Linked DNA regions of Microbulbifer sp. GL-2. The protein of the gene in region 1 binds, or shares a complex with, the protein of each later gene. Links are inferred from orthologs where the notes say so. Each region holds a gene or a part of one and is shown in the gene's direction. Other genes may lie near its edges. The genes, in order: secY and secA.

Evidence for each region.
Region 2: the proteins of secY (region 1) and secA are in contact, whole or in part, in a crystal structure (PDB 3DIN), measured with the Thermotoga maritima proteins. The link is inferred for Microbulbifer sp. GL-2 from one-to-one orthologs. Residues at the interface, in WP_004081795.1 of Thermotoga maritima: Glu108, Gly109, Glu110, Glu111, Ala236, Glu237, Arg238, Arg239, Ile240, Thr241, Ile242, Gln243, Tyr244, Ala245, Arg246, Arg247, Val248, Thr249, Gly250, Arg251, Arg252, Val253, Tyr254, Gly256, Ala257, Ser258, Thr259, Tyr260, Leu261, Pro262; in WP_004082002.1 of Thermotoga maritima: Glu261, Ala262, Arg263, Lys300, Ala301, Arg302, Thr303, Ile304, Ile305, Leu323, Tyr324, Asp325, Pro326, Val329, Ser330, Tyr333, Ile336, Lys340, Phe345, Val349, Glu363, Phe364, Tyr374, Ser375, Gly376, Gly377, Glu393, Ile395, Thr482, Ser483.

What each region holds. Positions count from the first base shown.
Region 1 is NZ_AP019807.1:898,810-906,190, reverse strand. The notes cover bases 4,174-7,066. They hold secY (preprotein translocase subunit SecY), read left to right. Parts: upstream 4,174-4,893; coding sequence 4,894-6,240; downstream 6,241-7,066. Other genes in these bases: rpsM (30S ribosomal protein S13), read left to right, coding at 6,745-7,066; rpmJ (50S ribosomal protein L36), read left to right, coding at 6,282-6,398; rplO (50S ribosomal protein L15), read left to right, coding at 4,448-4,882; rpmD (50S ribosomal protein L30), read left to right, coding at 4,261-4,446; rpsE (30S ribosomal protein S5), read left to right, coding at 4,174-4,222. In the rest of the region: rplP (50S ribosomal protein L16), read left to right, coding at 1-274; rpmC (50S ribosomal protein L29), read left to right, coding at 274-465; rpsQ (30S ribosomal protein S17), read left to right, coding at 468-731; rplN (50S ribosomal protein L14), read left to right, coding at 778-1,146; rplX (50S ribosomal protein L24), read left to right, coding at 1,167-1,478; rplE (50S ribosomal protein L5), read left to right, coding at 1,509-2,048; rpsN (30S ribosomal protein S14), read left to right, coding at 2,058-2,363; rpsH (30S ribosomal protein S8), read left to right, coding at 2,403-2,795; rplF (50S ribosomal protein L6), read left to right, coding at 2,808-3,341; rplR (50S ribosomal protein L18), read left to right, coding at 3,355-3,705; more of rpsE, read left to right, coding at 3,716-4,173; more of rpsM, read left to right, coding at 7,067-7,101; rpsK (30S ribosomal protein S11), read left to right, coding at 7,189-7,381. UniProt on the Escherichia coli protein: The central subunit of the protein translocation channel SecYEG. Consists of two halves formed by TMs 1-5 and 6-10.
Region 2 is NZ_AP019807.1:2,721,760-2,729,496, forward strand. Bases 3,927-7,175 are described here. They hold secA (preprotein translocase subunit SecA), read left to right. Parts: upstream 3,927-4,230; coding sequence 4,231-6,975; downstream 6,976-7,175. Other genes in these bases: GL2_RS11865 (M23 family metallopeptidase), read left to right, coding at 3,927-4,067. Outside these bases: cell division protein FtsA, read left to right, coding at 1-308; cell division protein FtsZ, read left to right, coding at 397-1,635; lpxC (UDP-3-O-acyl-N-acetylglucosamine deacetylase), read left to right, coding at 2,029-2,940; more of GL2_RS11865, read left to right, coding at 3,132-3,926; bifunctional glutamate N-acetyltransferase/amino-acid acetyltransferase ArgJ, read left to right, coding at 7,199-7,737. UniProt on the Escherichia coli protein: Required for protein export, interacts with the SecYEG preprotein conducting channel.

The sequences.
Region 1 (7,381 bases):
CGAAGCGGCTCGTCGCGCAATGACTCGTCACGTTAAGCGTGGCGGTAAAATCTGGATTCGTGTGTTTCCAGACAAGCCAATTACTCAAAAACCCCTCGAAGTACGGATGGGTAAAGGTAAAGGTGGCGTTGAATACTGGGTAGCTCAGATCCAGCCGGGCAAGGTCCTCTATGAAATGGAGGGTGTGTCCGAAGAGCTGGCTCGTGAGGCTTTCGCACTTGCTGCGGCCAAGCTGCCTGTAAAGACAACTTTCGTTAAGCGTTCGGTGATGTAATGAAGACTGCAGATCTACGCGAAAAGTCAGTTGAAGAGCTGAACCAGGAACTGCTGAACCAGCTCGAAGCTCAATTTAAGCTTCGTATGCAAAAGTCCACCGGTCAGCTGGCTCAGACTCATCTGCTGAAGCAGACTCGTCGCGACATTGCTCGCATAAAGACTGTGTTGACCGAGAAGGCAGGTAATTAATCATGGCTGAAGCAAAACTGAAGCGTACTCTGACCGGCAAGGTTGTGAGTGACAAGATGGATAAAACCATCACCGTTTTGATCGAGCGCCGTGTTAAGCACCCGATCTACGGCAAAATTGTAAACAAGTCCACAAAGCTCAAGGCACATGACGAGAACAATGATTGCAGCATCGGTGATGTTGTAACCATCGAGGAATCTCGTCCGCTGTCCAAGAGCAAATCTTGGGCTTTGCAGAAAATTGTAGAGCGTGCGGCGAAGGTATAACCCCTAGCGCATTGACTGCCGAATTGAAAGGTTTCGGAGAGAGACAATGATTCAAGCGGAATCCTACTTAGAAGTAGCTGACAACAGTGGGGCTCGCCGCGTCATGTGCATCAAGGTGCTGGGCGGCTCCCATCGTCGTTATGCCGGCGTGGGCGACATTATCAAGGTAACCGTTAAGGAAGCCATTCCCCGCGGTAAAGTGAAGAAGGGTCAGGTAATGAATGCCGTCGTGGTTCGCACCAGAAAAGGTGTGCGTCGCGCGGATGGTTCCCTGATTAAATTTGACGATAACGCAGCGGTATTGCTGAACCAGCAATTGGCGCCGGTTGGCACCCGTATTTTTGGTCCGGTAACTCGCGAACTGCGTGGTGAGAAGTTCATGAAGATCATCTCGCTCGCCCCCGAAGTTATCTAAGCCTCGAGCGGAGAAGAGTTATGCGCAAGATCAAGCGTGACGACGAAGTGATCGTTATCGCCGGTCGCGACAAGGGCAAGCGTGGTTCAGTACGTAAAGTACTGAACGACGGCCGCCTGATTGTTGCCGGCATACAGATGATCAAGAAACACCAAAAGCCAAATCCCCAGCTGGGCGTTGCTGGCGGCATCGTTGAAAAAGAAGCGGCAATCCAAGCTTCCAACGTAGCCATCTTCAACCCCAACACCCAGAAGGCTGACCGGGTAGGCTTTAAAGTACTGGAAGACGGCACTAAGATTCGCGTCTTCAAATCCAGCGGCGAAGCCATCTAAGGCTTTAGCGCAAGAGCAGGTTGGTAGATCATGGCAAAGCTTAAAGAGCTCTACACTAAGGAACTCGCGCCCAAGCTTAAAGACGAGCTTGGTCTCGAGAATGTGATGGCAGTGCCGCGCATCACCAAGGTCACCATCAACATGGGTGTTGGTGAAGCGATTGGTGATAAAAAGGTGCTGGAGCACGCTGTCAGTGACATGACAGCAATTTCTGGTCAAAAACCCATCGTTACTAAAGCACGCAAGTCAATTGCGGGCTTTAAGATTCGCGACGGTTGGCCGATCGGTTGCAAGGTAACTCTGCGCGGTGAGCGCATGTATGATTTCCTTGAGCGTTTGATCGACATCGCGATTCCGCGTATCCGTGACTTCCGTGGCATTAGCCCGAAGCAGTTTGACGGCCGCGGTAACTTCTCTATGGGTGTGACTGAGCAAATCATCTTCCCGGAAGTTGACTACGACAAAGTAGACAAGCTCCGCGGTCTGGATATTTGTATTACAACCACAGCCGCAAACGACGACGAAGGTCGTGCGCTGCTGAAAGCGTTCAACTTCCCCTTTAAGGGTTAAGAGGATTCCATGGCGAAGAAATCCATGATTGCGCGTGAGAACAAGCGCGCTCGAACCGCAGCTAAGTACGCCGAGAAGCGTCAAGAGCTGAAGGCGATCATCGCCAGTACCACTGCTTCTGAAGAAGAACAGTGGGAGGCTCAACTCAAGCTGCAGAAAATGCCGCGCGATGCAAGCCCGGTACGTCAGCAACGTCGCTGTCGTATCACTGGTCGCCCCCACGCTGTATACCGCAAGTTCGGCCTGTGCCGTAACAAGCTGCGCGAAGCCGCGATGCGTGGTGATGTCCCTGGCCTCGTGAAGTCCAGCTGGTAATTACCGGCTGGTTTAGGCAGATTTGAGGAGTCTCAAAAGATGAGTATGCAAGATCCGTTGGCAGATATGCTGACTCGCATCCGCAACGCCCTGGCTCGCGGAAAGGCGGAAGTCACACTGCCATCATCAAAAGTGAAGGTAGCAGTAGCTAAAGTCCTGAAAGACGAAGGCTATGTTACTGATTTAAGTGTAAGTGAAGGCGCTAAGCCTGAACTGACTATTGCTCTGAAATACTTTCAGGGTAAGCCGGTTATTGCCGAGCTGGACCGTGTTTCCCGTCCAGGTCTGCGCTCTTACACTGGTAAAAAAGCTCTGCCGACCGTACGCGGTGGCCTGGGTATCGCGATCGTTTCCACCTCTAAAGGTGTAATGACTGATCGCGCTGCTCGCCAAGCCGGTGTCGGTGGCGAAGTGCTTTGCACCGTATTCTAAGCGGGGGTCATAATGTCTCGAGTAGCAAATAGTCCGATAGTTGTCCCCGCAGGTGTTACTGTTGACCTGAAAGGTCAAAACATCGCTGTTAAAGGCGGTAGCGGTAACCTGGATATGGTTATTCACGGTGATGTAGAAGTGAGCCAGGCAGATAGCCAGCTAACTTTTGCCGCGCGCAATAGCTCCAAGCAGGCCAGGGCATTGGCGGGTACTACCCGTGCACTGGTTAATAACATGGTGATAGGCGTAAGTGCTGGCTTCGAAAAGAAGCTGCAGTTGCTGGGTGTTGGTTATCGTGCGAAAGCCACCGGTAAAACGGTTAACCTGACCCTGGGCTTCTCCCATCCGATCGATTATCAGTTGCCAGAAGGTGTGACTGCGGAAACGCCATCCCAGACTGAAATCGTACTCAAGAGCAGCAATAAACAGCTGCTGGGCCAAGTGGCCGCTGAGATCCGTGCGTTCCGTCCGCCGGAGCCCTACAAAGGTAAGGGTGTCCGTTATGCCGATGAGCGCGTGTATCGCAAAGAGGCCAAGAAGAAGTAAATAGGGCATAGATATGAACGTTAAGAAAGCATCTCGCTTGCGTCGTGCACGTCGTGCCCGCGCCAAGATCAGTGAGCTGGGCGCCGTTCGCCTCACCGTGAACCGCACACCACGTCACATTTACGCACAGATCCTGTCTGCCGAAGGCAATGCGGTACTGGCTTCCGCCTCTACCCTGGACAAGGACCTGCGCTCAGGTAAAACCGGCAACGCTGATGCCGCTACTGCGGTTGGCAAACTGATCGCCGAGCGTGCCAAGGCCGCTGGTGTTGAACAAGTTGCCTTTGATCGTAGCGGCTTCAGGTACCATGGCCGCGTTAAGGCCCTGGCTGACGCTGCCCGCGAAGCCGGTCTGAAATTCTAAGGGTTGAGTTATGGCTAGAGAGAAAGACAAAAGCAACGACGAAGGCCTGCAGGAGAAGCTGGTCCAGGTCAATCGCGTTGCCAAGACTGTTAAAGGTGGTCGTATCTTCGCCTTTACTGCACTGACTGTTGTTGGCGATGGCAACGGCCGTGTCGGTTTCGGACGTGGCAAGGCGCGTGAAGTGCCAGTTGCGATCCAGAAGGCGATGGAAGCTGCACGCCGCAATATGGTCCAGGTAGAACTGAATGGCGATACCATCCAGTACGCTACCAATGGTCGTCACGGCGGTTCCAAGGTTTACATGCAGCCCGCTTCCCAGGGTACTGGCGTCATTGCCGGCGGTGCTATGCGCTCCGTACTGGAAATGGCTGGCGTACACAACGTATTGGCCAAGTGCTACGGCTCCACCAATCCGGTGAACGTAGTACGTGCAACTTTCAAAGCTCTGGAGCAAATGCAGAGTCCGGAAGATGTAGCTGCCAAGCGTGGTAAATCAGTCGAAGAGATTCTGGGCTAATCACAGTCCAGATTTAAGGTTATTGGTGGGTTAAGACCATGGCTAAGAAGACCATTAAAGTCACCCAGACCAAAAGCATCAACGGACGCCTGAAAAGTCATCAGGCGTGCGTTGCCGGTCTGGGCCTGCGCCGTATCGGCCACACAGTGGAAGTGGAAGATACTCCCTCTGTGCGCGGTATGATCAACAAAGTTAACTACCTGATTAAGGTGGAGGGGGAATAACATGCGTTTGAACGACTTATCTCCCGCACAAGGCCACAAGCACAGCGCTAAGCGCGTTGGCCGTGGTATTGGTAGTGGATTGGGTAAGACCGGTGGCCGCGGCCACAAAGGTCAAAAAGCGCGTTCCGGCGGCAGTGTTCGTCCGGGCTTCGAAGGCGGTCAGATGCCTTTGCAGAAGCGTTTGCCGAAGTACGGTTTCACCGCTCGCGTTTCTCGCTTTACCGCAGAAGTGCGCTTGGCAGAGCTGGCGAAGGTAGAAAGTGACGTAATCGATTTGGCAGCGCTGAAGAATGCCGATATTATCGGCAGCCATATTAAACGCGCCAAAGTATTTCTCTCAGGTGAGCTGACTAAAGCTGTTACCGTAAAGGGTCTGGGAGTGACCAAAGGTGCAAAGGCGGCTATCGAAGCTGCTGGCGGTAAAATAGAAGACTAATCGAGGCGCCAATGGCACGACCAGGATCCGGTGGAAATCCCCTGGGCAACAGCAAGGGATTGGGCGAGCTTTGGGCTCGTCTTCGTTTTCTGTTTCTAGCGATTCTTGTTTATCGACTGGGGACACATATTCCGGTGCCCGGCATTGATCCGGAAAAGCTGTCGAACCTGTTTAATCAGAACCAGGGAACCATCCTTGGCCTGTTTAACATGTTCTCAGGCGGCGCCCTGGAGAGGATGAGTATTTTGGCTCTGGGCATCATGCCCTACATCTCCGCGTCCATCATCATGCAGTTGATGAGCGCGGTGACTCCTTCGCTGGAAGCATTGAAGAAAGAGGGGGAGGCTGGAAGACGTAAGATCAACCAGTACACCCGCTACCTGACCGTACTGCTGGCCCTTATTCAGGGTATCGGCATGACCTTCGGGCTAGCAGGGCAGAATCTGGCTTACTCATCTGAGCCGGCGTTTGGTTTTTACTTTGTGGCGGTGACGTCACTGGTGACCGGTGCTGTATTTATGATGTGGCTCGGTGAGCAGATCACTGAGCGCGGTGTTGGCAACGGCATTTCCATGCTGATTTTTGCCGGTATCGTGGCCGGTTTACCCGGCGCTATCGGTCAGGCGTTTGAACAGGCACGACAAGGTGAGCTGCATATCCTTATGCTGCTGATCATCGGCGTAATTGCCCTCGCTGTTGTGTTCTTTGTGGTGGTGATGGAACGCGGTCAGCGTCGAATTACTATTAACCACGCCCGACGTCAGGCTGGTCGCTATTCCGCTGCACCCGCTGCGCAGGCGAGCCACCTGCCGCTGAAGGTGAATATGGCCGGTGTTATCCCGGTAATCTTCGCCAGTAGTATTCTGCTGTTCCCAGCGACGCTGGCACAGTGGTTCGGACAGGGTGGAGAGGGTATAGGTGCTCAGATTCTGCAGTGGATGGCGCTGCAGCTGGGACCAGGGCAGCCGTTGAACATTATTTTGTTCGCACTGCTGATTGGTTTCTTCTGCTTCTTTTACACGGCGTTGATGTTTAACCCGAATGAAGTTGCAGACAACCTGAAAAAGTCCGGTGCTTATGTACCAGGTATTCGCCCCGGTGAGCAGACGGCCCGCTATATCGACAGCGTGTTGACCCGACTCACTCTGGTAGGTGCTGTGTATATCGCGCTGGTATCCTTGCTGCCGCAGTTCCTGGTGGTCGGGTTTAACGTTCCCTTCTATCTGGGGGGTACCTCACTGCTGATCGTAGTTGTAGTAGTGATGGACTTTATGGCACAGGTACAATCGCATCTGCTGTCGCACCAGTACGAGGGCTTGATGAAAAAAGCGAATCTGCAAAGCTACGGTCGTCGCTAGTGCGTCACCTGCTCGCAGTTTGATTGAATTGAGGTAAGGTCATGAAAGTACGCGCTTCTGTTAAAAAGATCTGCCGTAACTGCAAAATCGTACGTCGCAAAGGCGTTCTGCGGGTAATCTGCAGCGCTGAGCCACGTCACAAGCAGCGTCAAGGCTAATAAGGGGCCAGCCCCTTGCAGGGTGCGTCCACTGGGCGCCCCTGTAAAAGCTGGAAGAATTCGCCAAGTGGTACAGCCCCGTACCGTTTGGCAACACCTTAGAGAATATCTCTGGGGTGGGAAGCAGGCCGATAGGCCCGCTTCCAATTGGGGGCGTTGACTGTCGTCCGCAGCCGTTTCGGGAGGCCGAAACGGTTGTGGGCTATTGCAAATTAGTGTCTGAAAAGCTATTCTTGCGCGCCTTTTTGGTGGCGCCGTCGGTTTTTTAGTCGCTGTCAGCGCCGAAATCAAAGTAGAGTCACATACTTATATATAGCAGTGGCTCCAATACGTGGAGTACGCCTCTATGGCACGTATTGCTGGTGTCAATGTACCAGACCACAAGCACGCCGTGATCTCCCTGACCCACATTTATGGGGTAGGTCTCACTAAGTCAAAATCTATTTTGGCAGCGGTTGGTATCGCTGAATCCACCAAAATCCGCGACTTGTCTGAAGAGCAGATCGAAACCATCCGTGGTGAAGTTGCAAAACTCACTGTTGAAGGCGATCTGCGCCGTGAAGTATCCATGAACATCAAGCGTTTGATGGACCTGGGTTGCTATCGCGGTCTGCGTCACCGTCGCAGCTTGCCGCTGCGTGGTCAGCGCACCAAGACCAATGCCCGTACCCGTAAGGGTCCGCGCAAGCCGATTCGCAAGTAAGCCTGATTAAGGCGCGATATCGCGGTTTAAGAAACCCCTTCCCGGTGAGAAACCGAGGGGATTTGATACAGGATTTAGGATACTGGTATGGCTAAGCCAAAAACTACTGTTCGCAAAAAGGTCAAAAAGACCGTTGTCGACGGTATTGCCCACATCCACGCATCGTTCAACAATACGATCGTGACGATCACTGATCGCCAGGGTAATACCCTCAGCTGGGCCACCGCAGGTGGATCTGGTTTCCGTGGCTCACGTAAGAGCACCCCGTTTGCAGCCCAGG
Region 2 (7,737 bases), 1.8 Mb from region 1 along the record:
CTGAGTTGCGCCGCAGTGGTTTTGAAGACCTTTGCGCAGCGGGTGTGGTTTTAACCGGGGGGTCGTCAAAAATGGAAGGTGCAGTTGAACTGGCTGAAGAAATTTTCCATATGCCGGTAAGACTCGCAATACCACAGGGAATTGCCGGATTGACTGATATTGTGAGCAATCCGATTTACTCCACAGGGGTTGGGTTATTGATGTACGCGATGCAGCAGGAAGAGGCCGCTGAGGGCAGAATACAGCCCACGCGTAACGATAATCCGTGGTGGGATAAAGTAAAGCACTGGTTTCGCGGTAATTTGTAATAGCGTGCAACCAGAATTAGCCGTCCCATAAGGGATTTTTTTTAGGCGTGGCTGTAAAATTCGACATGAGCAAGAAAGGGGAACAGCGATGTTCGAGCTAGTTGATAGCGTACAGGATAAACCTGTCATCAAGGTAATAGGAGTCGGCGGCGGCGGTGGCAATGCTGTAAAGCATATGATTGCCAGTGACGTTGAGGGCGTGGATTTTATTTGCGCAAACACCGACGCTCAGGCGCTGAAGGATATTCAGGCACAAACGATAATGCAGCTGGGTAATACAATTACCCGGGGCTTAGGTGCCGGAGCCAACCCCGATGTTGGCCGTCAGTCAGCACTGGAAGATCGTGATCGTATTGCCGAGGTATTGACCGGAGCGGATATGGTGTTTATCACTGCGGGTATGGGCGGTGGTACCGGTACCGGTGGTGCCCCGATTGTTGCAGAGATTGCCAAAGAGTTGGGAATTCTTACGGTCGCAGTTGTTACCCGTCCATTTAAAATTGAGGGGCGCAAACGCACTGTGGTAGCCGAAGAGGGTATCCTCGAGCTGCGTGACAAAGTTGACTCGTTGATCACTATCCCTAATGACCGCCTGCTTGAAGTGTTGGGCAGTAAGATCACTATGAAGTCTGCCTATAAAGAGGCTGACAACGTGTTGCTGGGTGCAGTGCAGGGAATTGCCGACTTGATGATCCGCCCGGGTATCATGAACGTCGATTTTGCCGATGTGCGCACGGTGATGTCTGAAATGGGCATGGCGATGATGGGGTCCGGTTCGGCTGTTGGTGAGAACCGCTCCCGCGAAGCCGCAGAAAAGGCCGTACGTAGCCCGCTGCTGGATAATGTCAATTTGGCTGGCGCTCGCGGTATCCTGGTAAATATTATTACTGGCAGTGAAGAGGCTGGCTGTCAGGAACTCACCCTGGGTGAATACTCCGAAGTCGGTGAGATTGTTCAGGACATCGCTTCCGATGAAGCTACTGTGGTGATCGGTACCGCGGTAGATGACAAGCTCGGTGACGAGATGCGCGTGACCGTGGTTGCTGCTGGCTTGGGTGAAGGAACTCCTGCGGCGCGCCCGGCAAAAGTGGTAGATAACACTCGTCGTGCTGAAGCCCGAGAGCCTCGTGAAACACGCGATATGCGTGATATGCGTGATATGCGTGAAAGCCATGGCGCTGCGGGGCTTGTATCTCGTGAAACTGCAGATACACGCCCACGGGTGGATGTTGAGCGCCCTAAGCGCCCTGCGCCTGCGCTCAATCCGGCTGACGCTGACATGGAATACCTGGATATTCCAGCATTCCTTCGTCGCCAGGCTGATTAAGCGTCTGTACCACAGAGGCAGTACACCGCTCATGTCCACCCGATTCCAGAATCGGGTGTCGCCTCTGTGGTGCGACCTGTACAGACTTATTCCAGGCCTTAGTGTGAGAAGGTTCTCAAATAGTGGTTCTTCCGAGAGCCCTGGGACCGACAGGTCGATAAAAATAAGATAATTAACAATTTTTTACAGTGCCCGTGGAGCTTGAGATCTTAGAATGCTGTCTTAGCGACTGAGACGTGGCGCTCCAATCTTTGCTTGAGCTATCCTAAAAGGTAGGTGGCGGTGTGTTGAAGTGACCACCCGCTCATAATTGGTATTGGCGTCGCAATTATGCTAATATCGGCGGCTTGCTGCGCTTTATGCGTAGACCACCGACTGGGAAAAGATAGTTTCATGATCAAACAGCGCACGCTTAAAAATGCTATTCGCGCCACTGGCGTAGGTCTGCACACTGGTAAAAAGGTCGTCCTGACCCTTAAACCAGCACCCGTAGACACCGGCATCGTGTTCCGTAGAACCGACTTGGACCCGGTGGTTGAGATTGAGGCCCGTGCGGAGAATGTTGGGGATACCCTGCTTTCCACCACCTTGGTCAAGGGCGATGTACGTATTGCTACCGTTGAGCACCTGCTCTCGGCCATGGCTGGACTTGGTATCGACAATGCGATTGTCGAGCTGTCCGCCCAGGAAGTGCCGATTATGGACGGTAGTGCAGGCCCATTCGTATTCCTGATTCAGTCCGCAGGTATCCAGGAGCAATCTGCAGCGAAGAAATTCCTGCGCATCAAAAAGCCGGTTACAGTTGAAGAGGGCGATAAAGTTGCCAGCTTCCTGCCCTTCGACGGCTTCAAAGTGTCTTTTACTATCGACTTCGATCACCCGGTGTTTCAGGGGCGTAACCTGACCTCCTCTGTGGATTTTTCCAGCACCTCTTTTGTTAAAGAAGTAAGCCGGGCGCGCACTTTCGGTTTTATGCACGAGATTGAATACCTGCGCTCCAAGGGGTTGGTACAGGGTGGATCAGTGGACAATGCCATTGTGATCGACCAGTATCGTATTCTGAACGAGGGTGGGTTACGTTACGAAGACGAATTTGTGAAGCACAAAATTCTCGATGCAATCGGTGACCTCTATCTTCTGGGAACCAGTGTGATCGGTGAGTTCAAGGCCTTTAAATCCGGCCACTCACTGAACAACAAGTCCCTGCGCCACCTGATGACTCAGAAGGATGCCTGGGAAATGGTAACCTTTGAGGGCGAGCAGGAGGCACCTATCTCCTATATCAAACCGATATTGGCAGTTTGATGCTCCCGCAAAAAGCCGGCGTCATATTGCCGGCTTTTTTACGTGCATGATTCACAGAGAAGCCGGCGACAATTCTGGTATCCTTAATTTAATTGGAATTGCCAAATCATTGGTATGAGGTATAGCGCTGAGATAACGTCTCATATCAGTGGCGATCAAAATTACAATATGTCGAACTTCTCCCGCTTGCTATGAAAGTAATCCTGGTCAATGAGCGCGGTGCAACCCGCAGCTTAAATTTTGGCGGCTTGAGTAAGGCGCTGCTGGGGCTGTGCCTGCTCGGTCTCCCTGTCGGTGCATTTTTTCTCGGCGCCAACCTGCCGGTAGCTAAAAGCGACCTGTTCGATGCGCGTACTGCCAAGGCCTGGGAGCGCGCCCTGCGTAAGCAGCAGGAGGAGATTGAGGGAGCCGACCAGGAAGCGCGTGAGCAGCTGGCAGCCCTGACAGTAAAGCTGGCGGAGCTACAGGCCCGCCTCACCCGTCTGGATGCCCTTGGTGAGCGACTCACAGCGGCAGCGAATCTGGATGAGGGCGAGTTCGAGTTCAGCGCTGCCCCCGCTATCGGTGGGCCAGAAGATCCCGGAATTGCCGGTGCCTCAGAACTCCCATACCACCCCCCCGAATTTATTGATGTCATCGGTGATTTGTCACACCAGATTGATGATCGTCAGATGCAGCTCAATACGCTTGAGTCCCTGATGGCAAATCTCAAGCTTGAGGATGAGCAGTTTATCGCCGGGCGCCCGATTACCAAGGGCTGGATGTCCTCCCGCTACGGCTATCGCACCGACCCATTTACCGGGCGTCGCACCTGGCACAAGGGAGTCGATTTCGCCGGAAAAATGGGTTCAGATGTGGTTTCTGTTGCCGCTGGCGTAGTGACCTGGGCTGACGAGCGTCACGGCTATGGTCAGCTGGTGGAGATTAACCATGGCAATGGTTATTCAACACGCTACGGGCATAATAACAACCTCAAGGTTGGCCTTGGTGATGTTGTAAAAAAGGGGCAGGTTATCGCCCAGATGGGTTCCAGTGGCCGCTCAACCGGGCCCCATGTTCACTTCGAAATCTTCAAGAACAATCGCACGGTCGATCCGGCCAGCTACATCCGCCGCACCGGCAGATAACAACTATTCTTCCTTTACGCGTAATTGCCGGCAGCTTGGCATAAGAGTTGCCAGCGGTTGCGCCTTCCTGTTTACTTGCACCCCACGCATAAAGGAGTGTCGGTGCAGCAATCTGCCCAGTATTGGCGCCGACAGCGCACATAAGATAAGTGGTTTCTAGATAATGATTGGCAAACTGATTAAATCGGTCTTTGGTTCAAAAAATGACCGCGAGCTGAAGCGCATGCGACGGGTCGTGGAAAAAGTCAACGCTTTGGAAGAGGATTTCCAAAAGCTGGATGACGCAGCCCTTCGCGCTAAAACAGATGAATTCAAAAAGCGTATAGCGGATGGCGAGACACTGGACCAGCTGCTGCCTGAAGCATTTGCTGCAGTGCGCGAGGCGGGCCGTCGCACCCTGGGCATGCGCCATTTTGATGTCCAGTTGATCGGTGGTATGACGCTGCACGAAGGTCGCATTGCTGAAATGCGTACCGGTGAGGGTAAGACCCTGGTGGCAACTTTGCCAGCCTATCTGAATGCGCTGGAAAGCAAAGGTGTACATATTGTAACGGTGAACGATTACCTCGCTTCCCGTGATGCCAACTGGATGCGCCCCGTTTTTGAATTCCTCGGCCTGAGTGTGGGCGTCATTGTTTCCCAGCAGCACCCTGACGATAAAAAAGCTGCCTATGAGGCCGATATTACCTACGGCACCAATAATGAATTCGGCTTCGATTACCTGCGTGACAATATGGTGTTGCGCAAGGAGGATCGTACCCAGCGCCCACAGAATTTTGCCATCGTGGATGAAGTGGATTCCATCCTGATTGATGAAGCGCGCACACCACTGATTATCTCCGGTGCCGCTGAAGATTCCTCGCACCTCTATATGGCCATGAACAAGCTGATCCCTCAGCTGGAGCGTGCAGAAGAGGGTGGTGAAGGCCACTATACCGTGGACGAGAAATCGCGCCAGGTGGAAATGACCGAGCAGGGGCATTTGCTGATTGAGGAGCTGCTTTCCCGCAGTGGCCTGATGAAGGAAGATGAATCCCTTTATGCACCCGGTAACCTGGGTTTACTGCACCATGTTCACGCCGCTCTTCGTGCGCATGTACTGTTTAACAAGGATGTGGACTATATCGTACAGAATGGCCAGGTGGTGCTGATTGATGAGCATACCGGTCGTACCATGCCGGGACGTCGTTTGTCTGAAGGTCTGCATCAGGCTCTGGAAGCGAAAGAGAATGTACAGATCCAGAGCGAGAGCCAAACTCTGGCTTCCACGACCTTCCAGAACTTATTCCGCTTCTATCCAAAGCTCTCTGGTATGACAGGAACCGCGGATACCGAGGCCTTTGAATTTCAGCAGATTTACGGCCTGGATGTGGTGGTAATCCCCACTAACGTGGATATTCAGCGGGAAGATCTCAACGACCTGGTTTACCTGAGTCAAGAAGAGAAAATGGAAGCAATCATTGAGGATGTGAAGCACTGCCGTGAGAAGCAGGCGCCGATCCTTGTGGGTACTGCTTCAATTGAAACCTCTGAAGAAATGTCGCGCATGCTGCAAAAGGCGGGCATTCAGCATCAGGTTCTAAACGCCAAATACCACGAACGGGAAGCGCAGATTATTGCCCAGGCGGGGCGCCCAGGCGCGGTTACTATCGCCACTAATATGGCCGGTCGCGGTACCGATATTGTGCTGGGTGGTAATTGGGAGGCCGAAGCCGCTGAACTGGCTCAGGAGAAAGGGCGTGAGTTGGCCGAGGCTGAAATCGCCGCAGTAAAAGAGGACTGGCAGAAACGCCACGACCAGGTAATTGGGGCTGGTGGTCTGCATATTATCGGTACCGAGCGCCATGAATCCCGCCGTATCGACAACCAGCTACGTGGTCGCGCAGGGCGCCAGGGTGATCCTGGAATGACCCGCTTCTACCTGTCCCTCGAAGACAACCTGATGCGTATTTTTGCCTCTGATCGGGTGAAAAATTTTATGCAGATGTTGGGTATGGAGCGCGGTGAAGCCATCGAGCACCGCATGGTTTCCAATGCTATCGAGAAAGCGCAGCGTCGCGTTGAAGGTCGCAATTTCGATATCCGTAAGCAGCTGCTGGAATACGATGATGTGGCCAACGACCAGCGCCAGGTAATTTACAGCCAGCGCAATGAACTGCTGGAAGCAGACAAGATCAGCGATACTATTAGCGCTATTCGCGAAGATGTGGTCAACGAAGTGATTTCTGCTTCTGTGCCACCGCAGAGCGTGGAAGAGCAGTGGGATATCCCAGCGCTGGAGAAGCAGCTTTCTGGCGAATTGGGTATCGAGTTGCCGGTACAGCAATGGCTGGATGAAGATCGCACGCTACACGAAGAGAGCCTGCGTGAGAAGCTAGTTACCGCGGCCCAGGAAGCCTATGCAACCAAGGTGGCACGTATCAGCGAATCCTCTGGTGATGAAAACCTGATGCCTACGGTTGAGCGCCAGATTATGTTGCAGGTATTGGACCAGTTGTGGAAAGAGCATCTCTCCAGCATGGATCACCTGAGAGCAGGCATTGGCCTGCGTGCATACGCGAACAAGAACCCCAAGCAGGAGTTCAAGCGCGAGTCTTTCCACCTGTTCCAGAGCATGCTGGAGAATCTCAAGCATGAAGTGGTGCGTATCCTCGCCCATGTAGAGCCGATGACCCGCGAGCAGATGGAAGAAATGGAGCAGCGTCGCCTGGAAGAGCAGCGCAAGCAGCAGCTAGAGTTGCAGCACGCTGAGGCTTCCGCCCTGCCTGAGAGTGAACCGCAGCAGCAGGCAGCTCTTGTGCCTGAGCGCCGCGGGCCGAAAGTAGGCCGCAATGACCCTTGCCCCTGTGGCTCTGGTAAGAAGTACAAGCAATGCCACGGCAAGCTGGCTTCCTCTCCTCAGAGCTAGCAGTCTATAAGCGTTTTGATAGAGAGCTTTGAGTAGAGAAATACCCCGCCCTTAGCGGGGTATTTTTTACATACGGTAAAAAATATTCTGCGGATATGGGTATTAATTCCGCATTAAGCTCTGTTTTTTCTTGCCTATCCCCCGATAGGCTTTAATAATGCGCCCTTTCACCCACTCTTGACCTTGGAGCAGGTCTCCTCGGAGCCTCAAAAGCGCTACTGTTATGTCAGACTTATCTCTTCCCCCAGTAAGAGGCATTCGCCTCGCCAGCGTACCCGCCAGGATTAAAGACTGGCAGCGCGACGATCTGCTTCTGATGGAAATTGATGCGGGAGCGTCGGTTTCCGCCACTTTTACCCAGAATTCTTTTTGTGCAGCGCCTGTGATTGTAGCGAGGGAGCATCTCTCTCAAGGGGCAGTGCGCGCTTTGTTGGTAAATGCGGGTAATGCCAATGCAGCAACTGGAGCCAGGGGGCTCAGCGATACCAAGGCTTGCTGTGAGGCTGTTGCTGAGGCGCTGAGCATTCGTGCCGAGCAGGTACTGCCTTTTAGCACGGGTGTGATTGGCGAGCACCTGCCGCTGCAGCGGCTGCTGGATGCCATTCCCAGTGTTGCCGGTCAGCTATCGGAAAGCGGCTGGAATAGGGCCGCGAAGGCCATTATGACCACTGACACCCGTCCCAAGACGGTCGTTCGCACACTGGAAATAGGCGGAGAGAAAATCACTATCGTTGGTATTGCCAAAGGCTCCGGTATGGTCAA